Regions from separate parts of the Pseudarthrobacter sp. S6 genome, predicted to be linked through region 1. Evidence: riboswitches for the same ligand, from Rfam matches in the RefSeq annotation. Region 1 holds a riboswitch; each other region holds the start of a gene.
What was found. A riboswitch is a leader RNA that binds a small molecule or an ion and turns the genes downstream of it on or off. The one in region 1 is predicted to bind S-adenosylmethionine.
Positions count from the first base shown of each region.

Region 2: it holds a riboswitch for S-adenosylmethionine, as region 1 does, so the genes downstream of both, ACQCS0_RS14010 (aminotransferase class V-fold PLP-dependent enzyme) here and ACQCS0_RS19275 (DUF1737 domain-containing protein) in region 1, are expected to answer to the same signal.
Region 3: it holds a riboswitch for S-adenosylmethionine, as region 1 does, so the genes downstream of both, metX (homoserine O-acetyltransferase MetX) here and ACQCS0_RS19275 (DUF1737 domain-containing protein) in region 1, are expected to answer to the same signal.

Region 1 is NZ_CP189581.1:4,011,555-4,021,182, forward strand. It holds gene ACQCS0_RS19250 (aminodeoxychorismate lyase) at 1-882, shown strand, start outside; gene ACQCS0_RS19255 (NUDIX domain-containing protein) at 951-1,418, shown strand; gene ACQCS0_RS19260 (pyridoxamine 5'-phosphate oxidase family protein) at 1,503-1,967, shown strand; gene ACQCS0_RS19265 (acetyl-CoA C-acyltransferase) at 1,987-3,252, shown strand; gene ACQCS0_RS19270 (long-chain-fatty-acid--CoA ligase) at 3,300-4,883, shown strand; SAM riboswitch class IV at 4,982-5,097, shown strand; gene ACQCS0_RS19275 (DUF1737 domain-containing protein) at 5,111-5,380, shown strand; gene ACQCS0_RS19280 (rhodanese-like domain-containing protein) at 5,377-5,790, shown strand; gene ACQCS0_RS19285 (O-succinylhomoserine sulfhydrylase) at 5,787-6,995, shown strand; gene ACQCS0_RS19290 (LysR family transcriptional regulator ArgP) at 7,014-7,916, opposite strand; gene ACQCS0_RS19295 (LysE/ArgO family amino acid transporter) at 7,987-8,610, shown strand; gene ACQCS0_RS19300 (hypothetical protein) at 8,623-8,844, opposite strand; gene ACQCS0_RS19305 (hypothetical protein) at 8,830-9,384, shown strand; gene ACQCS0_RS19310 (glutamate--cysteine ligase) at 9,430-9,628, opposite strand, start outside.
Region 2 is NZ_CP189581.1:2,925,771-2,935,398, reverse strand. It holds gene ACQCS0_RS14020 (metal-dependent transcriptional regulator) at 1-217, opposite strand, end outside; gene ACQCS0_RS14015 (class I SAM-dependent methyltransferase) at 249-1,007, opposite strand; gene ACQCS0_RS14010 (aminotransferase class V-fold PLP-dependent enzyme) at 1,115-2,539, opposite strand; SAM riboswitch class IV at 2,575-2,688, opposite strand; gene hisN (histidinol-phosphatase) at 2,845-3,657, opposite strand; gene ACQCS0_RS14000 (ribosome small subunit-dependent GTPase A) at 3,712-4,827, opposite strand; gene aroA (3-phosphoshikimate 1-carboxyvinyltransferase) at 4,811-6,211, opposite strand; gene ACQCS0_RS13990 (DoxX family protein) at 6,218-6,754, opposite strand; gene ACQCS0_RS13985 (sigma-70 family RNA polymerase sigma factor) at 7,071-7,895, shown strand; gene rsrA (mycothiol system anti-sigma-R factor) at 7,892-8,152, shown strand; gene ACQCS0_RS13975 (50S ribosomal protein bL37) at 8,269-8,343, opposite strand; gene ACQCS0_RS13970 (PadR family transcriptional regulator) at 8,488-9,099, opposite strand; gene ACQCS0_RS13965 (DUF4097 family beta strand repeat-containing protein) at 9,099-9,628, opposite strand, start outside.
Region 3 is NZ_CP189581.1:1,464,530-1,474,157, reverse strand. It holds gene ACQCS0_RS07145 (DMT family transporter) at 1-821, opposite strand, end outside; gene ACQCS0_RS07140 (RNA-binding S4 domain-containing protein) at 855-1,088, shown strand; gene ACQCS0_RS07135 (phospholipase) at 1,137-1,787, opposite strand; gene ACQCS0_RS07130 (SGNH/GDSL hydrolase family protein) at 1,883-2,731, shown strand; gene ACQCS0_RS07125 (hypothetical protein) at 2,870-3,382, shown strand; gene metX (homoserine O-acetyltransferase MetX) at 3,387-4,502, opposite strand; SAM riboswitch class IV at 4,515-4,629, opposite strand; gene ACQCS0_RS07115 (bifunctional o-acetylhomoserine/o-acetylserine sulfhydrylase) at 4,698-6,050, opposite strand; gene ACQCS0_RS07110 (VOC family protein) at 6,255-6,893, shown strand; gene ACQCS0_RS07105 (CPBP family intramembrane glutamic endopeptidase) at 7,017-7,796, opposite strand; gene ACQCS0_RS07100 (histidine phosphatase family protein) at 7,896-8,576, shown strand; gene ACQCS0_RS07095 (DeoR/GlpR family DNA-binding transcription regulator) at 8,593-9,381, opposite strand; gene hutI (imidazolonepropionase) at 9,495-9,628, opposite strand, start outside.

The DNA.
Region 1 (9,628 bases):
CTGGCCGACGCTTCACAGCCCCAGCTGATGGCCACGGACCAGGGCGCCACTCGCGGCGATGGCGTGTTCGAATCCATGCTCGCGGTGGGCGGCGCCGTCCGGAAGCTCCAGGCTCATCTGGACCGGCTGGCGGGGTCGGCCCAGGCCCTTGACCTGGCGATCCCGGCTCAGGCCGTGTGGCGGGCAGCCATCTCCACTGGCGTCGCGGAGCGCCGCACCCAACACCCTGCTCCCTCGCCAGATGAGGACGAGGTGGTGGTGAAACTCTTGGTTACCCGTGGCCCGGACGGCGCGGAGTCCCCTACGTGCTGGGTTCAGATCTCCCCGGTGGGCGCCCTCGGCCGCCGCCAGCGCGAAACCGGGATCGACGTCATCCTCCTGGACCGCGGCTACGACAGCGACGTGGCTGAGCGTGCCCCGTGGCTGCTGCTGGGCGCCAAGACCCTGTCCTATGCCACGAACATGGCCGCCCTGCGGTACGCCCACAAACAGGGCGCCGAGGACGTCATCTTCACGTCCTCAGACGGCCGGGTCCTGGAGGGTCCCACGTCCACTGTGCTGCTGGCACATGTGGAAACCTCCGACGACGGCGCCGGCGCCACCCGCACGGTGCGCCGGCTCATCACCCCGCAGCTGGACAGCGGGATCCTCCCCGGGACCTCCCAGGGTGCCCTTTTCGCGGCGGCCAAGGCGGCCGGGTGGGAGCTCGGGTATGGTCCGCTGGAACCGCAGGACCTGCTGGATGCCGACGCCGTATGGCTGATTTCCAGCATCAGGCTGCTCGCACCGGTGAACCACATTGACGGCAAGGAAGTGGGAACGCCTGCCGTACAGAAGCAGCTGACGGCAGAACTCAACGCATTGCTTGCCGGGGTTCAGTAGTTCGTTGGGATTCAACAGTTTTCCGGGATGCAGCAGTTTTCCGGCGTTCAGCAGGAGGGCCTGAGGCCATGGCGGTTCGCAGTGCGGGGATCCTGCTGTACCGGCGGGGAGCAGACGGGCTGGACGTATGGATAGCGCACATGGGCGGACCGTTCTGGGCGCGCAAACAGACCCAGTCGTGGTCCGTTCCCAAGGGCGAATACCTTCCCGATGAGGAACCCCTGGTGGCCGCCCTTCGGGAATTCGCCGAAGAGATCGGCACGCCGCCGCCGGCCGTTGACTACTTCGAACTGGGCGCCTTCCGGCAATCGTCCGGAAAGATCATTACGGTGTTTGCGGCTGAGTCTGACTTCCAGCCGGATGGGATTGTGAGCAACACATTTCCGCTGGAGTGGCCCAGAGGATCCGGCATCATCCAGGACTTTCCCGAGGTGGACGACGCCCGGTGGGTGACGGAAACCGATGCCCGCGGCAAGCTGGTCAAGGGCCAGCTTCCGATCCTGGACGCGCTGCTGGAGCGTCTTGAACGGCACTGAATTGATCCGCCCCAGACCCGGGCCGGGTACTGACGGGCGGAACTGCCCTTTTGGTCCGTCGCGCAGGTCCGTATGGTTTGGTGCATGAACTCTCACACGGAGCCGACCAACACATTGACGTTCGACGAATGCTGGGAGTTGCTGGCCGATGACATGCTGGGGCGCCTGGCCCTGGTAGTGGACGGCCATCCGGAGATCTTTCCGGTCAACTACGTGCTGGACCGCAGGAGCATTGTCTTCCGCAGCGCCGGTGGCGCCAAACTCTGGGGCGCCCAGGCGGACCGTCCCGCGGCGCTGGAGATCGATGGATACGATCCCCGCACGGAGATCGCCTGGAGCGTGGTGGCGCGCGGAGACACCGCCGTGATCGAGGCCCAGGCCGAGAAGGACGCCGTTGACGCCCTGCATCTGGAGCCCTGGCAGCCCGGGCCCAAGGAATACTACATCCGGCTGACGCCACTCGCGCTGACCGGCCGCCGCTTCCAGGTCACCAAACCGGACGTCTGGAACACCCGGTTGTCGGACCGCCGTCGTGCTTCCTTCGAGTAGCGCGGGCGACAGGCACCCCATGAGCCACGATTCTCACATCCCCGTCATCCTGGGCGGCGCACGGACCCCCTTCGGCAAGTTCCGCGGCAGCCTGTCCGGGCTCACCTCCAGCGAACTGGGTGCCCACGCCATCCGGAACGCACTGGAACGGTCCGGGGTGGCGCCGGAACAGATCCAGGCCGTCATCGTGGGGCAGGTTATCCAGGCGGGCGCTGGTCAGGGACCCGCCCGGCAGGCCAGCCTCGCCGCCGGCATCGGCTGGGATGTGCCCACCGTGACCATCAACAAACTGTGCCTGTCCGGGCTGACCGCCGTGATCGATGCCGCCCGGATGATCCGCGCCGGCGAGGCTGATTTCATTGTGGCGGCAGGCCAGGAATCCATGACCAACGCCCCGCACCTGCTGCCCCGGCTCCGCGGCGGCGTCGCGATCGGTGACGCGCCGCTGCTGGATTCGCTGAACTTTGACGGCCTGCAGGACCCCGTCTCAGGTGAACTGATGGGCTCCGCCACCGACGCCGGGAACGTCCGCCTGGGCATCAGCCGCGAGGACCAGGACGCCGTGGCCGCCCTTTCGCACCAACGGGCGGAGGCCGCCCGGGCGGCCGGCATCCTGGCTGAGGAAATCGCTCCGTTGGAGGTCCGGCAGCGGCGGGGACCCGCCGTCGTGATTAATTCCGACGAGGGCATCCGCGCCGGCACCACAATCGAGACGCTGGCGGCACTGAAGCCCGCCTTCTCCAAGGATCCGGCCGCCACCATCACCGCCGGTTCTGCCTCCCCGCTGTCCGACGGCGCGGCCGCCGTGGTAGTGGCCAGCAAGGCAGCAGCGGAAGCGGCCGGCCTCAGCTGGATCGCGGAAATCGGCAGCCACGGCCAGACCGCCGGACCGGACGGTTCCCTGCATTCCCAGCCGTCCCGCGCCATTGAGCGGGCCCTGAAACTTGAAGGGATGACCATTGACGACGTGGACCTGATTGAGATCAATGAAGCCTTCGCCTCGGTGGTACTGCAGTCCGCCACGGACCTGGGGATCGACGCGGACAGGATCAACGCCGACGGCGGCGCCATCGCCCTGGGCCACCCGGTGGGCGCCTCGGGGGCGCGTCTGGTCCTGCATCAGGCACTCGCGCTGAACCGGCGCGGCGGCGGGACAGGCGTGGTTGCGTTGTGCGGCGGCGGCGGCCAGGGCGACGCCCTGATCCTCAAAGCCCGACCCACACCCCTCCTCCAAAGCAACGCGGGGTCACTTAACGCCCATGCGGAGGCTTTGGACGGGCGCTAAGTGACCCCGCGTTGCTGTCAACCACTCCACTAGCCAGACAGGACACCATGAACACTTCACCTACCGCCGAAGAGGGTTTCGGGACCATCTCTGTTGCCGCAATCCTGGCTGAATCAGCCGCCCGCTTCCCGGACTCCGCGGCCCTCGTGGTGGGCGAGGAGCGGGTGACCTACAGCGAACTCTGGGAACAGACGCGCGCGTATGCCGGTGCGTTGCGGGACCGTGGCGTGGGGCACGCCAGCCGCGTGGCCCTGCTGATGCCCAATATTGCTGATTTCGCCCGGGTCTACTACGCGGTCCTCGCGCTGGGCGGCGTGGTGGTGCCGTTGCATGCGCTGCTGAAGGGCAAGGAGATCGAGTACATGCTGCGCGACAGCGGCGCGCAGCTGCTCGTCTGCGCCGGACCGCTCCTTGAGGAAGGTGCCAAAGGCGCCGCGGCCGCGGGCATCGACGTCGTCACCGTCCTGGTGCCGGAGGGGACCGAAGGCGCTGCCCGGCTGGAGACCGAAGCGGCAGGAGCCGAGCCCATCAGCACCTGGCTGCCGCTGCGGCCCTTCGAGACGGCCACGATTCTGTACACATCCGGGACCACCGGCAAGCCCAAGGGCGCCTTGGGCAGCCACTTCGCCCTTGTGGAACAGACCAATACGCTGCTGACCAGCACGTTTGACCTCCGCCGCGGTGACGTCATCTTCGGCGGACTGCCGATGTTCCACACCTTCGGCCAGACGTGCGTCCTCAACACCGGGCTGCGGGCGGGGGCCACCATCGTGATGCTGCCCAAGTTCCGCGGGGACGCAGCCCTGGATGCCCTCGCCCGGCACAACATCAATGTCTTCTTCGGCGTGCCCACCATGTACATCGCCATGCTCGAAGCCGCCCGCACCAACACCGGCCGGTCCAACGCCCTGCGCTACTGCATCTCCGGCGGCGCGTCCCTGCCGGTGGCGGTGATGGACAGGTTCAAGACGGAATTCGGCTCGGACATTTACGAAGGCTACGGCCTGACCGAGACGTCCCCGGTTGCCACCTTCAACCATGTAGGCAAAGCGCCGCGGCCCGGAACGGTCGGCCAGGCCATTTGGGGAGTCCAGGTGGAGATCGCCCGCGCGGACGTCCAAGATGCCATCGAACTGCTGCCCACGGGCGAGTTAGGCGAGCTGGTGGTCCGGGGGCACAACCTCTTCACGGGCTACCTCAACCGGCCCGAAGCCACCGCCGAGGCTGTGGTGGACGGCTGGTTCCGGACCGGCGACCTGGGCACCAAGGACGGGGACGGCTACCTCCGGATCCTGGACCGGAAGAAGGAGATGATCATCCGGAACGGCTTCAACGTCTACCCGCGCGAGGTAGAGGAAGTCCTCAGCCGGCACGAGGCAGTCCTGAGCGTTGCCGTCTATGGCGTCCCCGACGAAACCCATGGGCAGGAGGTGGCGGCCGCCGTCGTCCTCAATCCGGGCAGCAGCGCCACCGTTGATGAGTTGCGGGACTTCGCCGCCGCGGAATTGGCGGCCTATAAGTATCCGCGGATCATTACCCTAGTCACCGAATTCCCCACCGGCCCCAGCGGCAAGGTCCTCAAGCGCGAACTCACCGCCCGGTACAGCGCCGCCCATACTCCAACAGGGTGATCAGGCGGGAATGATGCGGGACAGGAAACACGCGTTGGTTACGGAACATGACGACGGCGGCGGTGCGGCGGGGCGGGGCGAGTGTTACGTTTTTCGGGAGTAATGAGAACCGGCGCCAAGCCCTGACTGGCCGGTCGGCAACCCTCCCTTTCGCGGCGGGGTGCCTCAGGTGAATACTCGGCATATCGACCCATTCGAGCTGCAAGCGTGAAAGAAGGAGTTCCGTCGTGCCTAACGCCCCCGCCCCTGACCCTGCCCCCGAAGAAAAACTGTCGTACCGGCTTGTCACCGGGCCGGACGACAGGTCTTTCTGTGAACGGATTTCCACTGCCCTGGCCGAAGGGTATGTCCTGCACGGCAGCCCCGCCGCCACGTTCAACGGCACCAGCGTGATTGTTGCGCAGGCACTGATCCTCCCGGCAGCCATCGCAACGGCGGACGCCGCCGTGGCCACCGCCGTTGAAGACCTCGATTTCGACGGCGAGGGCCACGCATGAGCTACGCCGGAGACCTCACCCCGCACGAAGCCTGGGCCAAGCTGGAGCAGGGCGCCATTATGGTGGACGTACGGACCGAAGGCGAATGGGCCCACATCGGCATCCCCGACACCAAGGCCACGGACCACGATCCCCTGTTCATCCCGTGGACCTTCCCCGGCGGCATCCCCAACCCGGATTTCATCACCGACCTGACACAGCAGGCACCGGAGGACGACGGCGCCGAACTGGTGTTCCTCTGCCGCTCGGGCCAGCGCTCCATCGCCGCCGCCATCGCCGCGACGCAGGCCGGCTTCACCGCTTACAACGTCCTTGAGGGTTTCGAAGGCGAGACGGACCGCTACGGCGAGCGCACCGTCAACGGCTGGAAGAACCGCGGCCTCCCCACCAACCTGGGAATAACGAAGTGACTTTCAACGAAGACGCCGCCGGCTGGAGCGCCGAAACGCAGGCCGTCCGCGGCGGGCTGGACCGCACCAACTTCCAGGAGACCACCGAGCCGGTCTTCCTGAACTCCGGCTTCGTCTACGAGTCCGCTGCCGCCGCCGAGCGCGCCTTCACCGGCGAGGACGAACGCTTCGTCTACTCCCGGTACGGCAACCCGTCCGTGGCCACCTTCCAGGAACGCCTTCGCCTGCTCGAAGGCACCGAAGCGTGCTTTGCGACGGCATCTGGCATGTCAGCGGTCTTCACCGCCCTGGGCGCCCTGCTGGCGGCCGGCGACCGGGTGGTTGCCGCGCGTTCACTGTTCGGCTCCTGCTTTGTGATCCTGAACGAGATCCTGCCGCGCTGGGGCGTGGAAACCGTGTTCGTTGACGGCCCGGACCTCGAACAGTGGGCTGCTGCACTGTCGGAACCCACCACCGCAGTGTTCTTCGAATCGCCATCCAACCCGATGCAGGAAATCGTGGACATCGGCACCGTCAGCGAACTGGCGCACGCCGCCGGGGCCACCGTCGTCGTCGACAACGTCTTCGCCACTCCCCTGCTGCAGCGCTGCGGCCAGCTGGGCGCGGACGTGATTGTGTACTCCGGCACCAAGCACATCGACGGCCAGGGACGCGTCCTGGGCGGAGCCATCCTGGGCACCAAGGATTTCATTGACGGCCCGGTCAAGCAGCTCATGCGGCACACCGGCCCGGCCCTATCAGCGTTCAACGCCTGGGTCCTCACCAAGGGCCTGGAGACCATGGCCCTGCGTGTGAACCACTCGTCCGCGTCAGCGCTGCGGCTGGCCGAATGGCTCGAGCAGCAGCCGGCAGTCAGCTGGGTTAAGTACCCGCTGCTCAAGTCCCACCCGCAGTACGAGCTCGCCGCCAAGCAGATGAAGGCCGGCGGCACCGTCCTCACGTTGGAACTTGCGACGACGGATGACCGCTCGGGCAAGGACGCCGCCTTTGCGCTGCTGGACGCGTTACGGATCATCGACATCTCCAACAACCTGGGCGACGCCAAGTCCCTGATCACCCACCCGGCCACCACCACACACCGCGCCATGGGTCCCGAAGGCCGCGCCGCCATCGGGCTCAGCGACGGTGTGGTGCGGCTGTCCGTGGGCCTGGAGGACGTGGACGACCTCATCGGCGACCTGGAGCAGGCCCTGAAGCGCATCTGACGGCAGGCGGCGGCCGGTTCAGGCGCCTGGCTGGCGCAGCTCCCGGGAGGCCGTCTCCCGGACGGCGGCAGTCAGCTGGTTGAGCACCGGCGAGTCGATTTTCCACCGCTGCCAGTACAAGGACACGTCAACGGGGCTCGCGGAGGCCAGCTCCACGAGGGCGCCGCTGCGGAGGTCTGCCAGGCACTGTTGCTCCGGCAGCAGCCCCCATCCCAGTCCCAGCCGGATGGCCTGGGCGAACTCGGCCGACGACGGCACATAGTGCCGCGGCGCGGTCAGTTCTGCGCCGGTCCTCGTGCGGAAGAACCCGTCCTGCAGGTCGTCCTTTCGGTCAAAGTCCACCACCGGGGCGTGGCTCCCTGAAACAAGTTCCGGCCCGTCGGGCCACCAGCGCCGGAGGTAGCCGGGACTTGCCACCGCACGGTACCGCAGGGAACCCAGCGGTTCCACGCTGCAGCCCTGGACCGGTTCCGGCGTTGCGGTAACCGCGGCCATCACCGATCCCGTCCGCAGGAGCTGGGTGGAATGCTGTTCATCCTCCCTGCGGAGTTCGAAGCAAGCGCCGAGGTCTGGCGGAAGACTTGCCAAGGCAGGCATGAACCAGGTGGAGAGTGAGTCCGCGTTCACCACCAAGGGGATGGGCGCCGTCGGCCGGTCACGGCTCGCCCCTAGCTCCTGCTGGGCGTCCCATTCGAGCTGCCGGACCTGCCTGGCGAACCGCAGGATGGCTTCCCCGGCAGTTGTGGGCCGGACGGGGTTGGTGCGCTGCAACAGGATCTGGCCGGCCGCGTCCTCCATCGCCTTGAGCCGTTGGGAAATTGCCGACGGCGTGACGTACAGGCTCCGCGCCGCCGCCTCAAGCGTCCCCTCGTCCACCACCGCCGCGAAAGTCCGGAGCTGCTCAAACTGGAACATCTTCATTAGCTTTCCTTAATAGAGCTAAGAATATTTAGCTGGAGTAATCCTACGTCCGGCCCGTACGTTGGAGGATATGGATCTGACTGCACTTATAGGCCCCACCGCGCTGGGCTTCAGCACGGGCCTCGCCCTGATCGTGGCCATCGGCAGCCAGAACGCCTTCGTGCTCCGGCAGGGCATCCGCGGCGAGCATGTGGCCGCCGTCGTCCTAATCTGCAGCGTCTCCGATGCGCTGCTCATCGCTGCGGGCATCGCCGGAGTGGGGGCGCTGCTCCAGTCGAGCCCCGTGATCGTGGACGTGGTCCGGTTTGCCGGAGCCGCCTTCCTGGTGGGCTACGGCATCTTGGCCGCGCGCCGGGCACTGCGTCCGGTGGCGTTGACGGCATCGACGCGCCAGCCCGCCGTCGGCCTCGGCGCCGCCCTCAGCACGGTGCTGGCCCTGACCTGGCTCAACCCGCACGTCTACCTGGACACCGTGCTGCTGCTCGGATCGGTGGCCAACCAGCAGGCGCACGATGTGCGATGGTGGTTCGGTGCCGGGGCCATGGCCGCCAGCATCGCCTGGTTCAGCGCGCTGGGATTCGGTGCCAGGGTCCTCCGGCCTTTCTTCGCGCGGCCCGGCTCGTGGCGCATCCTTGACGGGCTCGTCACTGCGGTTATGCTCACGCTGGGTGTGCGCCTGGCTGTCGGTGCGTGACGTCCATGTTCCTTAGCGCGCACGGACACTGACGTTGACCTGGGAGACGGTGCGGCGTAACTTCATGGTCACCACCGCGATGTCGCTGGGCCAACGCATCCGCCGGACCGAAAGCCAGCCATGAATGGAAACCAGCAAGTGCACGGCAACAAGCCATTTCAAAAGGCCGGAGCCGTCATCGTCGCGGCGGGCACTTGCTGGGGACTGGGGATTTCGTTCGTGGGGAACGTGCATGCCACCCGCGACCCGGCCACCAGGCTGGCCATGCTGGAGCGCCACCGAGGCCTCTGGATAGCCGGACAATTCCTGGCAGCCGCCGGAACCATGGCCGTTCCCGTTGGATTCGTCCGGTTCGCCCAATCCGTCCGGCCGGGCCCCGCCAACGGCCTCGCCAGGACGCTGGCTGCCGCCGCAGCCGCCGCCCTGCTCGCCGGCGCGCCCTTGTTTGTGGTGGCCCTTGCGAACCGCGCAACGGACCTGGAGGGGTTCGCCTATCGGCGGGGCTCAAACTGGACGTTCCTGACATACTCAGGGCTGCATATCGGCGGGCTCGCGGCCCTGGGGGCGGGACTCCTGCTATTGCCGCTGAAACCCTGGACCGGCATCACGGCGGCCGCCAGCGCACCGGTCTTCGCTGCCATCCTGGCTGGCACCAAGGACATTCCGCCGTTCGCCTTCTACCTGGTGGAAACCGCTGTGGGTGTCCAGCTGATGCGCTACGTGGAACCCCCGGCTCCCGCCGAGGACAACACGGACGCACTCCCCCGGCGTTGATGCTGAGGCCGGCGCGAACTGCGTCAGGGGAACGTTCAGGAGAGCTCAGGACTGGCGCACCCGCAGCAGCTCAGGGGCCTCGTCCTCCGCCAGCAACCCGGAGGTGCCGCGTATCGTTACTTCCACGGCGTGGGCAACCACGGCCCCCAGCCCGCCGTCGTCGGGTCCTGTTTTTTCCATTGCTGCGTCCCGGACCCTGCGCTGTTCGTTTGAGCCGGTGCCGCGGGCAATGATGTCCTCAACA
Region 2 (9,628 bases), 1.1 Mb from region 1:
GGACACCGGAGTCCGTGAGGGTGATGGCGCTGTAGGGCTTGTGGTCCACCAGGCCCTGGTCCTTGAGCTTGCGGACCATCTCTGAGACCGAAGAATTGGCCACCCCCAGGCGCTGCGCGAGCTGGGAGGACGTAATTGGTTTATCCTGCCACTCCGTGAAGCCGTAGATGACCTTGACGTAGTCCTCGATCGAGGAGGAGGGCGCGCTGGTCTTCACGCCTCCAAGCCTACCCGGTGGTCTGCGCCCGTCACGCCTTCGCTGCCCGCCACGTCAGCGTCAGGTACGGCAGGCTGATGTCCCCTTCCACGGCGTGCCCCAGATGCGTGTGCAGATACCAGTCCAGATTGGCCAGGACCTTGCTGCGGGTGGCTTCGCCAGCGCTCAGGTAGTAGCTGCGGGACTTCGTTAGTTCCATGATGTCCGCCGTGCTGAGGCTGTCCTCCCACCCCGCCACATGGCTTTGGAGGCCTTCAAACTCCGGGCCCACCACCGGTCGGAAGCCGGGCTTGTAGACGTCGCCTGCGTGCATGATGCGGGACAACCGGTGGACCCACGGCACGGACGTGTCCAGCTGGTTCCAGATCAGGGCCATGGTTCCGCCGGGCCGCAGGATCCGCGCCAGTTCGGTGCTCGCTGGAAGCGGATCGCACCAGTGCCAGGCCTGCGCAACGCTCACGACGTCGAACGAGGACTCAGGGAGGCCGGTGGCCTCTGCGGTCCCCGGGGTCGCGTAAACCCCCGGGTAGTGTGCCCGCAGCTGGTCCAGCATGTCCGGGGACGGGTCCACGGCGGAAACCGCCAGGCCGCGTTCCATCAGCAGGGCGGTGAACTTGCCGGTCCCGGCGCCCACGTCCACTGCGTCTTTGGCTCCGGAAGGGATCAGCCAGTCCGCTGATTCGGCGGGGTAGCCAGGGCGTACGCGCTGGTAATGTTCGCCGCCGTCCTGGAAACTCTGCCCGAGTTCCAGGCGGCGTCCGTGCTCAAGCCTGGGGCCACCCCGTGCCACGTCCGGCCTCCTTCAACTCTGCCAATGCCGTATCCGTCGAATTTACCGTATAGGCCTCCACCCGGTGGGTGGCCGTCAGATCAGGAGGTACAGGACGAAAGGCTCAGTCAGTCGTCAAGGCACGGAGCCGCGCCGGCCGTACCCGGCGTGTTGGGCGCCCAGTGCGGGTAGGTGCGGGTGTCGTTAGCCGGAACCCAGCGGCCCGCGTCCACCACGTAGTCCCAGCCCAGGCCGGTCCGGCGGAGTTGCTCCAGGCCTGCAAGGAGCCGCTGGGCATCCTCCAGCCGGGAGCCCACGCCGAAGCTGGCCCGCAGCGAACCGGAGGGAAGGCCGAGGCGCTTGAGGAGTGGGTGCGCGCAAAAGCGGCCGTCCCGGAGGCCAACTCCGTGCTCGGCCGACAGGTACGCGGCCACGAGTCCGGCGTCGTATCCTGCCACGGAGAAGTTCACCACGCCGATGGTGCCGGTGTCGGCGTCCGTATCCGAGAAGATCTGGTGCACGGTGACGCCGTCGATCTTCCCGAGCCCGTCAACCAGGAATGACCGGATGGCCGCTTCGTGGGCGTGCCAGCGGTCCTGGTCCAAGGATGCGATGACCTGGGTGGCCCGTGCCAGGGTAGCCGCACCCAGGACGTTGGGGGAGCCTCCCTCGTGCCGGGCCGGGCCGGTGGCCCAGCTGACGCCGTCGAGCTTGGCCTCGCGGACGGCGCCGCCGCCGGCCAGATGGGGAGTACCGGCGTCGAGCCAGTCCGTGCGGCCCACCAGGACCCCGGAGCCGAAGGGCGCGTAGAGCTTGTGGCCGGAGAAGGCAAGGTAGTCGACGTCGTCGGTGCTGATATTGATGCGTCGGTGCGGCGCCAACTGCGCGGCGTCCACCACGATCCGCGCCCCGTACTCATGGGCGAGGGCGGCCAGGGCCTTGACCGGCAGGATCTCGCCGGTGACGTTGGAGGCGCCCGTGACCGCGAGGAGACTGACGTTGCCCTGCTCAAGTTCGGCGCGCAGGACCTCAAGGGTCCCCACGATGGTGTCCGCGGCGACGACGCTGCGGTGCGGGACGCCCTGCCACGGCAGGAGGTTGGCGTGGTGCTCGATGTCCAGGTAGAGGACATCTCCATCCGGCCGGCCATCCGTCGCTGGCAGGCAACCTGCGAGCAGGTTCAGCGAGTCGGTGGTGTTCCGGGTGAAGATGACGGAGTCGTCCGGGCGTCCGCCCACAAAATCGCGCACGATGTTCCGGGCGTTCTCGTAGACAGAGGTGCTGATCTGCGACGCAAAGCCCGCGCCGCGGTGGACGCTGGCGTAGAACGGCAGGATCTCGTTGAGGTAGGCGGACACCACGGAGAGGGCAGGAGCGGATGCGCCGTAGTCCAGGTTTGCGTAGCGGACATGGCCGCCCTGGATCAACGGTGCCTGGATTTCCGCGCCGGTGACGGCGGATAGGGGGCGTCCGGAGACCGTAGCGGCATCGTGGATCAGCGCAGCGGCGTTGTTGGGGGAAAAACTGGCGGGGGAGACGGTGGCAGTTGTCAAGGAGACCTCACTCTAAAAGGACTCCCGGTACCGGGAATCCGCGCTTGCCGTGTCCATTCCGGACCGGCCTGGTCGTCACCCGGGGCACCCCACCGCGAATGGAGGGTTGCCGGCCAGCAAACCGGGGTTTAGCGCTGGCACTCGTGACCTGTTAAGAGCGTAGAACATGTGCCGGGGCGAGAAGGAAGCCCGCCCCAATGTTAAGGGCTTTGTTACGCACGTTTGAGGAATGGAATATTTGTCGAAGATACGACGGCGGACGCCCCAATCAGGGGGCGTCCGCCGTCGATAATTCGTAAAACGACCTAAAGAAGGTCGTCCAGATCCGGGTTCAGCCGCTTGAGGACTTCGGAGTGCAGGATGGAATTCGTGGCCAGGGCGTTGCCGCCGAACGGTCCGTCCTGGCCCTCCAGGGAGGTGAAGCGGCCGCCGGCTTCGACCACGATGGGCACCAGTGCGGCCATGTCGTACAGATTCAGTTCCGGTTCGCAGGCGATGTCAACGGCACCTTCGGCCACCATGCAGTAGGACCAGAAATCGCCATAGGCGCGTGTTCGCCACACGTCTTCGGTCAGTCCCAGGAATTCATCCAGGTTGCCGCGTTCCTTCCAGCCGCCCAGGCTGGAATAAGACAGGGAGGCATCCGAGAGCTTGGAGACGTCCGAGACCCGGAGCCGCGTTGCGGCCGCGAGGGACTTGCCCATGTAGGCGCCGGAACCCTTGGCGGCCCACCAGCGCTTGCCCAGCGCGGGTGCACTGACCACTCCCACCACGGGTTCGCCTTCGTCCACGAGGGCTATCAGGGTGGCCCACACCGGGACGCCGCGGACAAAGTTCTTGGTGCCGTCGATGGGATCAATGATCCAGCGGCGGGAGCCATGGCCCGAACTGCCGAATTCCTCGCCCAGCACGGCGTCGCGGGGACGCGAGCGGGACAGCTGGCCGCGGATGGCTTCCTCCGCGGACTTGTCCGCGTCCGTGACCGGCGTCAGGTCCGGCTTGGTCTCGATGCGGAGGTCCAGTGCCTTGAAGCGGCTCATGGTCTGGTCATCCACGGAATCTGCCAGCACATGGGCAAGGCGCAGGTCATCGTTGTAGCTCGAAGCGGGTTGGATCATGGTTACAAACTACCGTCTCCGGGCCGTGGGGTTGGGGACGTCGGCTTTTGGCCGCTAGCCTATGCTGCCCAGTTCCTTGGTTTCCTGGCCAACCAGGCGCGGATCAGTGCCGAGCAGCCGCCGCAGGGATGCTAGCCGGGCCGGGCCAGTGGGGCCCGCTTGACCGGCCGCCACCCAGGAATCCACACCGCAGTTGACAGCCGCGGTGTTGTGCTTGCAACCACGCTCGCAGGCATCCGTGCCCGGTTCCAGGTCCGGGAAGGACCGCAGGATCCGGTCAGGGTCCACATGGGCCAGACCGAACGAACGGATGCCAGGGGTATCGATGATCCAGCTTCCGGCGGGAGCTCCCGTCAGCTTCAGGGCAAGGGCCGACGACGACGTGTGGCGGCCGCGGCCGGTCACCGCGTTCACACCACCGGTGGCCCGTTCGGCCCCGGTGAGCGCATTGACCATGGTGGACTTGCCCACGCCGGAATGGCCCAGCATCACCGAGACCTTGCCCTCGAGGTACGCGCGGAGCTGCGAAACCGCGTCTCCGTCCAGGCGGGCAGAGAGGCCGTCATCGGAGCGGGCATCAATACCTGAGGCCTCGGAGTCCGACGTACGGCTGATGATCACCGGGAAGTCCAGGTGTTCGTAGTTGGACAACAGTTCCGCGGGATCCCTGACATCCGCCTTGGTGACGAGCAGCAGCGGCTCGATGCCGGCGTCGTACGCGGCCACCAGGGCACGGTCAATGAAGCCGGTGCGTGGCTCCGGGTTTGCGGCGGCCACCACCACCACCAGCTGATCGGCGTTGGCCACCACCGCACGCTCGATCGGATCAGTGTCATCGGCGCTGCGGCGCAGCAAGGTCCGGCGTTCCTGGATCCGGACCAGCCGGGCCAGCGTGTCGGGCTCCCCGGACACATCGCCGACAAGGGAGACGAAGTCGCCGGCCACCACGGGGGAGCGGCGCAGTTCGCGGGCCCTCGCGGCGATGATGATCCGTTCGTCGCCCGAGTCCTCACCGACGACGGCGGTGTACCGGCCGCGGTCCACGGTGATGATGCGGCCCGTGACGGCGTCGTCGTGGCTGGGGCGGTCCTTCGTGCGCGGCCGGGAGCCCTTTTTGCTGGGCCGGATCCGGACGTCGGACTCGTCCCAGGAATCAGTGCTGCGTGCCACCAGCGGAACCTTCCGTGGCGTCGCCGGCGGCCGCGCCCTGGGTGAGCATGTCCGCCCACATCTGCGGGAATTCCGGCATGGTCTTGGCCGTGGTGGCGATGTCCTGGACCTCGATGCCCGGTACTGCGAGGCCGAGGATGGCGCCGGCAGTGGCCATCCTATGATCCGCATAACTGTGGACGACGCCGGCGTGCAGCTTTGCCGGGCGGATCACGAGGCCGTCGCTGGTCTCTTCCGCGTCGCCGCCGAGGCGGTTGATTTCGGTGACGAGCGCGGCCAGCCGGTCCGTCTCGTGGCCGCGCAGGTGCGCGATGCCGGTCAGCTGTGAAGGTCCGGTGGCCAGGGCGCAGAGGGCCGCCACGGTGGGGGCGAGCTCGCTGGTTTCGTGAAAATCCGCGCCCTTGATCTCTGGCCCGCCGGTGACGGTCAGGACGCCGTCAGCCAGGATGACGTCCGCGCCCATATCCGCCAGGATGCTGCGCCAGAGATCGCCCACCTGGGTGGTGCCGGTGGGCCAGTCCGGGATGCGGACGGTGCCGGCGGAGGCCAATGCTGCGGCCAGGAACGGGCCGGCGTTGGAGAGGTCCTGCTCGATGCGCTGATCAAAAGCGCGGATGGGGCCCGGGGCCACCACCCAGTGGTTCGGCACGGAATCGTCCACGGTCACGCCGACGCCGCGAAGTACGGCAACCGTCATGTTGATGTGGTCCAGGCTGGGCACCGGCTTGCCCACGTGCTCCAGGTGGAGTCCGTCAGTGAACCTGGCGCCGACCAGCAGGAGGGCGGAGACGAACTGGGATGACGCGCTGGCGTCGATCACCAGATGGCCGCCTTGGACTTGCCCGGTACCTTCAACGGTGAACGGCAGTGACGAGGGGGTCCCGCCGTCGTCCGCGGTCAGCGCCACTCCGAGGGCTCTCAGGGCCTCGATGATGGTGCCCATGGGGCGCTTCCTGGCGTGGGGGTCGCCGTCGAACACGCTCACGCCGGTGCGCAGCGCCGCGAGCGGCGGAACAAAACGCATCACTGTTCCGGCGAGGCCGCAGTCAATGTGCGTGCTTGACGACGGCGCCTCCTGGCTCAGCGGCGTGACCTCAAGGTCCGGCCCGAATGCTCCGTCGCCGGGCACCTCCGTAATGGTGGCCCCCAGCTGGCGCAAAGCCTCGATCATCAGGGCGGAGTCCCGGGAATGCAGGGGTGCGCGGAGACGGGACGGCCCGTCAGCCAGCGCAGCCAGGACCAGGAACCTGTTGGTCAGGGACTTGGAACCAGGCACCGTGACGGTGGCGTTGATGGGCCTGCTGGCGAAGGGAGCCGGCCAGAACGGAACGGTGTCGGTGCTGATGCGGGGGTCCGTGGCTGCGGGCGGGGTGGAACCGGTCATCCGTCCTTACGCCCCCGTTGCGTGATCCACGGCGCGGCGCACGGCCTTGTCCGCCTTGTGGAACTTTTGGCCGGTGGTCTTCCGCGCACCTGCAGCAGACTTCCGTGCGTCTGCGGCGAGATGCTCGGCACGCCAGGCCAGGCCGGGCTTGCCGGCGGTGTCCACTGAGGCGAGCAGGGCGCCGCCGCTGAGGGAGACGTTCTTGAGCAGCTGGTTCCGGCGGGCCTGGCGGCCTTCCTTGGTGCTGATGTCCGCGCTGCGCCACTCCACAAAGGTATTAAGGAGGGAGATGACGGTCAGCAGTGATGCCGAGAGGCGGCTGAACTTGCCCAGGCCGAACAGTACGCCGGCACCCACCTGCGTTCCGCCGATCACGCGTGCCAGCATTTTCTCGTCGGCCTGGAACGGCAGCGACGCGGCCGCCTTCTGCAGGAGCGGCGAGAGCTGGGTGGCGGTGTCATCGGCGTTTTTCAGCTTGTCCAGTCCGGCGACGACGAAACTGGAAGCCAGCATGGGGCGGGCGAGAGTACGGACAAAGGACATGGATTTCCTCCTGGCTGGACGAACCGCACCGAATGCGGCGGAGTCCGTTCTAGTCTTGCACTTTTGAGGAATATTTGCCTGCCGCCAGCGGTTATGAATTGCGGGTCCGCCGAACACCGGACGAATTGACACACCACGGATTGCCGGGCAGATATTTGCCTGGAACGCCCTGGCCTGAGACAGAGTGGAGTTGCCCTTGAGGTTACTGAAGGACGGGACGGAGCCCACCGGGCCCGTGGCGCTGCAGGCTCTGGAATCCGATCTTCCGGAGTACGGAACACCACGTGCCAGGGCCGTCACAGTAGACTTGAACGCAATGAGCACCCTGGATCCGGCCCTCGAGGCCATGTATGAGGCATCCGAACGCGAAGCCAAATCAAGCAGCGACGCCACTGCCAGCAGCGATGCGCCAGCAGGGAGCGGCCCACAGCCTGAAGCGGAAGTCCCTGCGACCGTTGAGGCTGTGTCCGCTGAGCCTGTGAGTGCCGAGCCTGTGTCCGCTGAGCAACCCGTGGACGTGGCCACCGAATCGGCGGAAGAACGCCGGGTCCGTTTTGAGCGTGATGCCATGCAGTACGTGGATCAGCTGTACTCGGCCGCCATGCGCATGGCCAGGAACCCTGCCGACGCGGAAGACCTCGTCCAGGAGGCCTACACCAAGGCGTTCTCAGCGTTCCACCAGTACAAGCCCGGTACCAACCTCAAGGCCTGGCTGTACCGCATCCTGACCAACACGTACATCAACCTGTACCGCAAGCGGCAGCGCGAACCGCTGCAGTCGAACTCGGACACCATCGAGGACTGGCAGCTTGCCAGGGCTGAGTCGCACACGTCCCGCGGCCTGCGTTCAGCCGAGGCTGAGGCGCTGGACCACCTGCCGGACTCGGACGTCAAGCGGGCGCTCCAGTCGATCCCCGAGGAGTTCCGGCTGGCGGTGTACTTCGCTGACGTGGAGGGCTTCGCGTACAAGGAAATTTCAGACATTATGAACACGCCTATCGGGACGGTGATGTCCCGGCTCCACCGCGGCCGGAAAATGTTGCGGGACATGCTGGCGGATTATGCCGCCGAACGAGGATTCAAAGGCGCCGTCGAATCACAGGACACGGCCGCGACCACAAAACAGGAGAACAGGAAATGAGCGACTGCCAGGGATTGGGCGATTGCGATGACGCCCGGATGCAACGCATCTACGAATACCTCGACGGGGCGTTGACCCGCGAGGACATCACGGAAATCAAGACCCACCTCGATGAGTGCCCTGAGTGCACCGAGCAGTACGACCTCGAGTGCGTGATACGCACCATGGTGAAGCGCTCGTGCACCGAGGCCGCTCCGGAAAACCTGAAGAACGCCATTTTGGACCGGATCCACTCCATCCGCCCGGTGGACGCCTGACACAAGCGGCAGCCGTCTGCAGTAGTGCCGTCGTAAAGAACAGCGCAAAGACGAAGGACCCCGGAAGCCGAGTGGCTTCCGGGGTCCTTTGCTTAAACCGTTTTCCAAGCTCTAGCTTAGGCGTTGGGGCGCTTCCCGTGGTTCGCGCCGCCACGCTTACGGTCACGACGTTTACGTGCACGCTTGCTCATAGCTGGCCTCCTTAAATGTTGGTACTCAAAAGAGCTGCCCTCAAGTCTCCCACACCATGGGACACGCCGCGAAACCGAAACGGGGTGTGGCCGGGGCCAATACTGAGCGGCGGCGCCGTCCGGCGGCTTGCTCAGCCCGTCGGCTCAGCCAGGCAGTGAGTTGCGGATGGAGATGCGCGCCTGGTCCAGCACGGTCCTGACGGTTTCCAGCGTGAGCGCGCTGAGCGGTTGCCGGGTGGCCTGCAGCCGCAGCTCCACCCGCAGGTCGTCCCGGAACGCCTGCAGCAGCATTTCCGCTTCCTTCAGCTCCCGGAACCCTTCGGACGACTGGCGGCCGGCCTTCCTGAAGTCGGCGGCCCGCGCCGTGGAGCGGGCCGCCTCTGCCGTGGCCGCCAGGTCTGCCCGCAACCCGCGCATGTTGGCGCGGATATCCGCCCGCAGGTTGTCCGCCAGGCGGCGGACGGAAGCGGAAATGTCGTTCTCGACGCCGGCGAGTTCCTCCCGGCGCTTGTTGAGTTCAGCAAGTCCAGCCGTAGTGATGCGGTAGTTGGTGCGGCGGCCGACAGACTCGGTGTCGACGAGTCCCTCTTCTTCGAGTTTCCCCAGCCGTGGATAGATGGTCCCCGCGCTGGGGGAGTAAGTGCCGCCGAACCGTTCGCTGAGGGCTTTGATCAGTTCATAGCCGTGTTTGGGGCCTGACTCCAGCAGCGCGAGCAGGTACAGCCGGAGTGCACCATGGGCGAACACCGGGGGCATCAGTGCCCCGCTTCCGGGCTTCTTGCGTCGTCGCTGCGGGCCGGCTGGCCATGGAAGATGGACGTCTTGCCGGACACTGAGTTGGTCCGGACCAGCATCAGCTTGCCGTCCGGTCCGGCAATGGTTTCCACCTTGCCGCCTTGCTGGGAGTACTGCTGGTCATCAATCACCACAACGCCGCTGGCGGACTTCGCCACGATGTCCACCCCGACGTCGTGGGGAAGCCTGATGGTGAGGTCACCGGAGACTGAATTGGCACCGAAATCGTGGGTGAATCCGAGCAAGTCAAAACTCATGTCGCCGCTGACCGTGTGCGCCCGGATGTTGCTGAACCGGCCGGAGGCGGTGACCTCGCCAGAAACGCTCTTGGCGGTCAGGACGCCGTCGTGGTTTCTCGCGATGACCTCGCCGCTTACCGTGTTGACATGAAGTTCCCCGGTGGTGCCGTCCGCCATCACTGAACCCGAGACGGTATTGAGCCGGGTGTGCCCGCTGGTTCCTGAGACGAGGCCATCGCCGCTGACCGTGC
Region 3 (9,628 bases), 1.5 Mb from region 1:
ACTCCCAGGCTCCGGACCAGCAGCGCACCCAGGCCGATGAACACGCAGCCCATGGGTCCGCCCAGGTAGTACCACCACTCCGCCGGCAACGGATTGCCCGGTCCAACAACGGCCAGCTTGATGGCCAAGGCAATCCACAGGAACACCGCGCCGGCCACGAAGTTCACCAGCGTGGCGGCGATCGGCGAACCGTAGTGGACCGTCGCCGTCCCGTTCATGGCCTGTTGGAAACTCATCAGGAACCCGGCCAGGACCGGCAGGATCAACGGCAGGACCAAGGTTTCCAGGCCGCCGGCTCCCTCCGCGGGAGCACCCGGGGAACCCGGCGGGCTAGCCAGCCGTGGCGAAACCGCCCAGGCGACGGCGGCTACCGTCAGCACGCATCCGATGATCCGCAGGGGAGTTACGGCCCGTTTGCCGGCCGGACCGATGCCCAGCCGGTCCACCAGCAGCCCGCTCAGGGTCTGCCCGGTCACGGCGGCGACGGTAAACAGTGCCACGCCCAGGATGCCCACGGTGAAGGACTGCGAGAAAACAAAAAGGGCGCCGATGCCGCCGGCCAGGACGTACACGGGCGGGAAGGCCCGGGACCGGACCGCCGGCAGGATCCTGGCGAGACCGGCGCGGCCGCTGGGCAGGATCAGGGAGATCAGGATCATCACCACCAGGCCGATGCTGAAGCCCACCACGGCCGCAGCGATGCCGTCGTTGAGCCGGACGCCGAGGGCACCGTTGATCCGGCCCTGGACGGGAATGGCCAGTCCCGCGACGACGGCCAGCGGGAGCCCCGCGAACCGCGGCAGCCGGGGGGTGTGGGTCATTGGATTCACCTTACGTCAGGCATTATTACTTGTATGAGCAACCAGGACATTCAAGAGATCCCCATCCGCGACAGCATGATCCGTCTTGGCCAGCTCCTGAAGCTCGCCAGCCTGGTGGAGGACGGCGTGGAAGCCGCTGAGCTGATCAAAAACGGCCTCGTCAAAGTCAACGGCGCGATCGATGACCGCCGGGGACGCCAGCTGCACAACGGCGACACGGTCACCGTCAACGGGCAGACCGTGAAGGTTGTGGCCCCCGAAGCCTGACAAGCGTCAGCGGTCGGCGGCACTGTGCCGCCGGCCGCCGTCGTACGTTTATTTGTTCAGCACCTCGTGCGTCAGAAACTCGGAAACGTGCCCGATTTCCTGCTGGTTGATGCCGTGCCACATGCCCGCATACAGCACCTTGGTGAGCTTGACGTGCCCCCGCACCCAGCCCATGGTGTAGTCGATTTTGTCGGTAGTGATTACGGGGTCCTGCTGGTCCCGGCCCCAGAAGAGCGGCACCGTGCCGTCCAGTTCGCCGTCTTTGAAGGCGGGGTCGCCGTCCGCGTTGACCACAAAACCGGAAAGCCCGACGACGGCGGCGTAGTCAGCGGGGCGCTGCCGGAGCAGCGTGGTGGCCATGGCCATTCCCATGGAGAAGCCGAGCAGCGTCACCGTCGGGTGGTCGGCTTTGACGGTGTCAATCCAGTCCTGCACGTACATGGCTGCGGCCTTGACGGCGTCGAGCGTGTATTCGATGGAAGCCGTCAGCGGGAACCATGTAAACCCGGGGCCGGTCACCAGGGGCGCCCGGAGCGAGGCAACAACAAAATCCTCGGGAAGCATATCCGCCAGGCTCAGCAGGTCTTGTTCGTTGGCACCGTAGCCGTGCAGCAGCACCAGCAGCGGCTTCCCGGAGCGCTGGTCCTCCGGCCGGGACCACAGAACAACAGGAGCGGGAAATACTTGGGCGACAGTCATGGTTTCCATTCTTACAGTTACCCGGTGGTAACTACCTACGGTGGCGTAGCTTGTGAAAGAGGAGGCAGGATAGGACCGTGAATGACGCGAAAGCCATGCAGAGCCCACCCAGGGCCACGGAAGCGCACCCATGGAGCCGCTATGTAGCGATGGGAGATTCATTCACCGAGGGCATCGGCGACCCCGACCCAACCAGGCCCGGCGGATTCCGCGGCTGGGCCGACCGGGTGGCCGAGGAACTGGGCCGCGGCCCGACGGACTTCGCCTACGCCAACCTGGCGGTTCGCGGCCGGCTCCTGCAGCAGATCGTGGACCAGCAGCTCGCTCCGTGCCTGGCGCTGAAGCCGGACCTGATAACCCTTTCCACCGGCGGCAACGATCTCATCAGGCCCGGCGGAGACCCCGACGCCCTCGCCGAAAAACTTGATTCAGTGGTCCAGATCCTGGCCATGGGCGGTGCCACGGTGGTGCTGTTCAACGGCCCGGATACCGGCTCCTCGGTGCTGGGACGGATCCGCAGCAAGGTGGCCATCTACAACGAGAACCTGCGCACCGTGGCCGCCCGCCATGACGCCATCATCGCTGACATGTGGTCGCTCAAGCAGCTGAACGATCCGCAGATGTGGGACGAGGACCGCCTGCACTTTTCGCCATTGGGACACCACACCATCGCCGCCATGGTGCTGGATTCGCTGAACGTGAACCACACTCTCGAGCCGCTCCGGCCCAAGCCCCTGCCCGTCCGCACGTGGCGGGCAGCCCGCTCCGAAGACCTGGTGTGGGCCCGCGAGTACTTTGTCCCGTGGGTGGTGCGGCGGCTGCGCCACCGCTCTTCCGGCGACGGCATCACCGCAAAACGTCCGATGCCAGGCCCCGTGTTCGGCCCTGGCGTTCCATTGGGATCCGGCGAGGGGCCGCTGGGCACCGCCGACGCCCGGCGCTAGCGGCGGGCCGGCATGACACAGGGAACAGCGATGCCGTGCAGGATGCCGTGAACCGGGATGGAGCCTTCCTGCGGATCCCGGCCGGGCGTGTGGACTCCGGGGTTAAGCTGGAAGGACACATATGAGAGGCGCTACACCGTGAACAGCTTGTTTTTCTGGATCATCATTCTGTCGTTCGTGGTGCCTATGGCGATGCGGATGTACCGGAAGTCCGTCAACAAACGGAACCAGGAGCAGAGCTTTTCCGGTCGCTACCCTGAGCAGTTTCCAGGCGGCGAACAGTACCCAGGGCAGCAGAACAAACAGCCCCGTGACGGCTATACGCAGCAGGATTACATGAGTGGCGGCTTCCGCCAGGTCATGAGCCCACAGCCCCTGCCGCCGAGCCAGCCGTTGCCGCCCATGCAGCCGATTCCATCTGCAGACCAGCAGTTCCCGCCGTACGGCCAGCCGCAAGCCAATGATCAGTCGGTGCCGGCGCAGCGCGCGGAAGCACCGAAGCCGCCTGTCGCCCCCGCTATTCCCCTGCCGCCGTCGGGCCCGCAGGGATACCGTGCCCGGAAACTGGCCGAACTCGACCAGCAGTACAGCAACGGCGAGCTGGCCATGGAGGACTATATGAAGCGCCGCTCCGACATCATGAACGGCTAACTGCTTAGACCAGGAACGTATTCCGGAGCTGGGTGCCGAGCTGGCCAATCTCGGTCAGGAAGCCGTCGTGGCCGATCGGCGCCTCAATAACGTGCACATCCACGTCACCCGGGAGCGCGTCGGCCAGCTCACGGGACTGGGACGGGAAATACAGCCGGTCACTGTCCACGGCGGCCACGAAGAACCTGGCGGTAGCCCGGCCCAAGGCCTCATGCAGGGAACCCCGCCCGCGGCAGACATCGTGGCTCATCAGGGCGTCGGTGATGGCGATGTAGCTGTTGGCATCAAAGCGCCGCACCAGCTTTTTGCCTTGGTAATCCAGATAGCTTTCCACCTGGTAGCGGCCCCGCTCCCCCAGCGCCGCCGCCTGGAATGGCGATTCCGGGTGCTGGGCCGACCGGCCGAAGCGACCATCAAATTCCTCTGCGGAGCGATAGGTGATGTGCGCAATGCGCCGCGCCAGGGCCAGTCCGTCCTCCGGCAGCGGACCGCCATAGTAATCGCCGTCGTTAAAATTGCTGTCCTGGCGGATGGCGAGCGTCTGCGCCTGGGCGAACGCGATCTGTTCGGCCGTGCTGGCGGCACCGATCGAGATAACAGCGCACCGCTGGACCCGTTCCGGGTAGGTGACCGCCCATTCCAATGCCCGCGCGCCGCCCATGGAGCCGCCCAGCACGGCGTACCAGCTCGGGATGCCCAGCTGGTCAGCCAGCCTGGCCTCAGCCGCCGTGGTGTCCCGCAGCGTTACCAACGGAAACCGCGACCCCCATGGCTTGCCGTCGGGGGCAACCGAGGATGGCCCGGTGGAGCCGTAACAGCCACCAACGACGTTGATGGAGACCACAAAGAACCGGTCGGTGTCCACCGGTGCACCGGGTCCGGCCAGTTGCTCCCACCAGCCTGGCTCGTCGCTGTCGCCGCGCGTCACGTGCGTGCTGCCGGTCAGGGCGTGTTCAATCAGGACGGCGTTGGAGCCGTCCGCGTTGAGGGTTCCCCACGTTTCATAGCCAAGGGTGACGTCCGGGAGGTAACCGCCGGCTTCGAGCTCAAGTCCGCCGATGCTGGCGTAACGGACCACGCCGTTTCCGGGTGCTGCAGTACGGGAAATCGTAATCGTCATGGAAGGACCTTTTCTAAGCGCTTGCCCACCGTCAATTGACCGGCAGGCCAGGTCCTCACCCGGGGCACCCCGCCGCAAAAGAGGGTTGCCGGCCAGCAAGCCGGGGCTGTCGCTGGCACTCATGACCTACTTCGAGTGTACGAACAGCCCCGGTCTATTGCTAAGCGTGTGACTGGTTGTGACTTCGCTGAAGCCCTACTCCTGCGGGCCCACCGCGTCTTTGTTGGGGTCCGCTGCACCCTTGGCTGCCCGGAACCCGGCCTCGAGGTCGGCCAGGATGTCATCGATGTGTTCGATGCCCACGGACAGGCGGACGAGTCCCGGCGTGACCCCGGCGATGACCTGCTGCTCCGGCGAGAGCTGGCTGTGCGTGGTCGATGCCGGGTGGATCACCAGTGAACGGACGTCCCCGATGTTGGCAACGTGGGAGTGCAGTTCCAGGGCATCCACGAAGCGTTTCCCGGCCTCCGCGCCGCCGGCCAGGTTGAATGAGACCACCGCCCCGGTGCCTTTGGGGCCGTATTTGCGGCCGCGCTCATACCAGGGGCTGGAGGCCAGACCGGCATAGGCGACAGATTCGACGTCGTCCCTTGCCTCAAGCCACTGGGCAACATCGACGGCGTTGGCCACGTGCCGCTCCACCCGCAGGCTCAGCGTTTCCAAGCCCTGGGCGATGAGGAATGCGTTGAAGGGTGACACTGCCGAGCCGAGGTCGCGCAGCAGCTGCACCCGGGCCTTGAGGATGTAGGACAGGTTGGCACCCAGGGCACCGCCGGCACCGAGGTCCCGGGCATACACCAGCCCGTTGTAGCTGGGGTCCGGGGTGTTGAAGCCCGGGAACCGTTCCGGGTCCGCGCCGAAGTCGAACTTTCCGGAGTCCACGATCACGCCCGCGATCGCGGAACCATGGCCGCCCAGATACTTGGTGGCGGAGTGGACCACAATGTCCGCGCCCCATTCGAGCGGGCGGATGAGGTACGGGGTGGACAGGGTGCTGTCCACAATCAGGGGGACGCCGGCGTCATGAGCTACCCCGGACACGCCTTCGATGTCCAGCACGTCCTGCCGCGGGTTGGAGACCACCTCGCCGAAGAAGAGCTTGGTGTTGGGCTGGACGGCATCGCGCCACTGGTCGAGGTTGTCCGGGTCAGCCACAAACGTGACGGATATGCCGAACTTCTTGAGGGTGTGCGCCAGGAGGTTGTACGTCCCGCCGTACAGGCTGGGGCTGGCCACCACGTGATCCCCGGCTTCGGCAATGTTCAGGATGGCAAAGGCTTCGGCGGCCTGTCCCGAGCTCAACAGCAGTGCAGCGAGCCCGCCCTCAAGGCTGGCAATCCGCTGTTCCACGGCGTCCTGCGTGGGGTTGCCGATTCTGGTGTAGATCGGTGCGAGTTCTGCGAGGGCAAACCGGTTGGCGGCGCTTTCGGCACTCGGGAAAACGAACGACGTCGTCTGGTAAATTGGGAGCGCCCGCGCGCCGGTGGCGCTGTCCGGTTCCTGGCCAGCGTGGATCTGGCGGGTTTCGAAAGACCATGCGTTCGACATTCAATGCTCCTTGACGTGGTGTGGCACAACTCCGTTGCGTTCAGTGTAGGAAGACTTTCCCGGACAGGAACAGGATTGTGACGAAGGTGGTCAGCTGGCCGGTCCTTCTCCTGCATTCCGGCGGAATGTCCACTCGTGACGCAACGGATTCCGGTAAGGCTACCCTTAGCTGAGAGCCGGATCACAAAGTGCCAAGATGATGGCATGCGCATGGATCACGTCTCTTACGCCTGTGAACAAGATGGCCTCGTTGCCACCACCGAACGTATTTCGTCCGCCCTCGGCGTTGAAGCCGTGAAGGGCGGGGTGCACCCCCGGTTTGGAACCCGGAACATGATTATTCCCCTGGCCGGCCACAAATACCTGGAAGTTGTGGAGGTCCTGAACCACCCGGCATCGGACAAGGCCCCCTTCGGGCAGGCTGTCCGGGCCCGGTCCGAAGCCGGCGGCGGCTGGATGGGCTGGTGCGTCGAAGTGGACGACCTCGCTCCGTTCGAAGACCGGCTGGGCCGTGCTGCCGTCAACGGCAACCGCAAGTTCCCGGACGGCCGCGAGCTGGTCTGGAAGCAGATCGGCATCCTGGGCCTGATCGCGGACCCGCAGGTCCCGTACATGCTCAAGTGGGCGGGCGACCCCGCCCTGCACCCGTCAAATGCCTATGAAAGCAACGTCAAGATGAGCTGCCTGACCATAGCCGGTTCCGCCGCACGCGTGACGGAATGGCTGGGTGAACCCGTCGAAAAGCCCCTGGAGGACGTCGCCGTTGACTGGGTGGCTCCGCATGGAACCCCTGGAATCCTGTCAGTGACCTTCGAAACCTCTACCGGAGCAGTCACCATCTGATTGCTCGTTCAAAGCTTCGGCCGCCATCAGCGGGAGCCAATGATGCCACCCACCGATGGCGGCCGAAACCTTTTAAGCCGGACCTTATTCAGTGCACGGTGCGGCATGGGAACAACGGCCCTCTTACCCCAGTCCCACGGCCCGGCCAAAGAGGCTGAAGCCCACGAACGCCACGATGTCCAGCAGCGCGTGCGCGATGACGAGCGGCATCACCCGTTTGGTCCTCGTGTAGAGCCAGGCGAACACCACACCCATCACGGCGTTGCCGATGAACGGCCCGAAGCCCTGGTACAGGTGGTAGGTGCCGCGGAGCATCGAGCTGGCGAAGATGGCCAGGGGCATGCGCCAGCCGAACTTGCCGAATCGGTCCAGAAGGTAGCCCACCACGATGACTTCCTCCACCACGGCGTGCCGCAGCGCTGAAAGAATCAGGACTGGAACTGTCCACCAGTATGAGTCGAGTGCGCTGGGGATGATGGCCGTGGTGATCCCCAGCGCACGCCCCGCGGCGTAGAGTCCCAGTGACGGGATCCCGATCAGCGCCGCCAGGCCAAAGCCCTGCAGCAGGTCACGGCCCGGCCGGGCGAAGTTGAAGCCCAGCTTCCGGAAAGCCGAACCGCTCTGGGAGCTTACGCCGGCACCGGATTGCCGCTGGTCCGTGAGGAAGTAGACCACCAGCAGCACGGGCACCAGGGCGAAAATGATGTCCAGCAGCTGGTATGTAAGGTCGAAGTATTCGCGCGGGCTCTGTGACCGGTTCAGCGTGGACGTGCCTTCGGCCAGCTGGGCCCGGGTTATCTTGTCCAGCAGCTGCACCACCGAGTAGACGGCGGACTGCCCCAGGGAAAGACCCAGCACAATCCAGACTTCGATCCGCAGGCGACGGCGGGAGGGAACCAACATGGTTCCATCTTGCCTGTAGTTTCTGGTTCTTCGCTGATTCCCGGCGGCCCGGCTCGCAGTGAGGCCCTGCGACGGAGGCAGGACCTATGCTTGGGGCTTATGAGCGCGCCAGGGAAAATCTTCATGATCCGGCACGGCCAGTCCGCGGCCAACGTCGATACGTCCATCTACAACAGGGTCCCGGACTACCGGATTCCGCTGACTCCCCAGGGCCTGGCGCAGGCCACGGCTGCCGGCGAACTGATCCGCCGCGAGCTGGACGGCCGGCAGGTCTGCGTCTACGTATCCCCGTACCTTCGGGCGCACCAGACCCTGGCGGCACTGAACCTCGGCAATCTCACGGAACGGGTGATCGAAGAACCGCGCCTCCGCGAGCAGGACTGGGCCAATTTCCAGATCGCCGGCGACATCGAAGACCAGAAGGAACTCCGCAACGCCTACGGCCATTTCTTCTACCGGTTCCGGGAGGGCGAATCCGGCTCCGACGTCTACGACCGGATCTCATCCTTTATGGAGACGCTCTACCGCCACTGGTCCAAACCGGACTACGCCCCGAACGCGCTGCTGGTGACCCACGGGCTCACCATGCGCCTGTTTTGCATGCGCTGGTTCCACTGGTCGGTGGAGTATTTCGAATCCCTCAACAACCCGGACAATGCAGCGGTGCGGACACTTCTGCGCACCGACCTGGGCAAGTACGAACTCGACATTCCATTCAGCCAATGGGTGGACCGCCGGGTGGACGAGACCGTCCTGGATGCGCCGCCGGTGATCTTTTAGGGGCTGTTCGCGGCACCTAGTGCGGGGCCACAATCACCTCGGTGCCATTGGCTTCGAACGCCGCCTTGTCCTCGGCGGAGATCCCGGAATCGGTGATCAGGCGGGTGAACTCGTAGCCATCCATGGTGGCAAAGGCTCTGACGCCCACCTTGGAGGAGTCGGCCAGCACGTACGAGATCCGGGCCCGGCTGGCGAGCAGGGCATTGACTGACGCCTCGCCCTCCCCCGTATTGGTGGGACCGACCTCAGGGTCGATTCCGTTCACGCCGATGAAGGCGATGTCCATGACCACCTTCTGCATAATGATGTCGGTGTAGGGTCCCACCAGTTCGTACGAGCGGGGGTTTAGGATGCCGCCGGTCACCATGACCTTGATGTTGGGGCGGACAGCCAACTGCGCAGCGATGTTGATGGCGTTAGTGACCACCGTCAGGGTGGACTGGTGGCCGGGAGCGTTGAGGTCCTCGCGCGTGGCCAGGATTTGCGCCAAGGCTGTACTGGTGGTGCCGCCGCACAGCCCGATCACCGCGCCGGGAAAAATCAGGGCCGCGGCGGCCTGGGCGATCTGTTCCTTGGCTTCGGCGTGGTCGTCACGGTTGTACCGGCCAGGAAGGTCGTAGGCCAAGGCGCCTGTGGTGGCCCCGCCGCGGGTGCGGGTCAGCAGACGTCGCTTGGCCAGGCTGTCCAGATCACGCCGCGCCGTGGCAGGCGAGACCGCAAGCTGCGTGACAATCTCCTCCACCTCCACCTGGCCGGTCTTGGCGAGGATGTCCAGAATGGCCGTCAGGCGGTCAGTGCGGGTCATGGGGAGCCTCTCAGCGTCAAACAAATCGGCGTCAAACAGTCACCAGAATATGACGTTATCTGATCATAACAGGACCAAATGATCACATCGCAATCACAAATACGTGACCCCAGTTAGCGTGCCCGCGCACCGGCCCGCCACACCCCGTACGTGAGCGGCATACCCGGGCGGTAGGCGAGGTGCGTGGCGGAGGGCGCGTTGAGCATGTGCAGATCTGCCCGGTGCCCGACGGCGAGCGAACCCACCG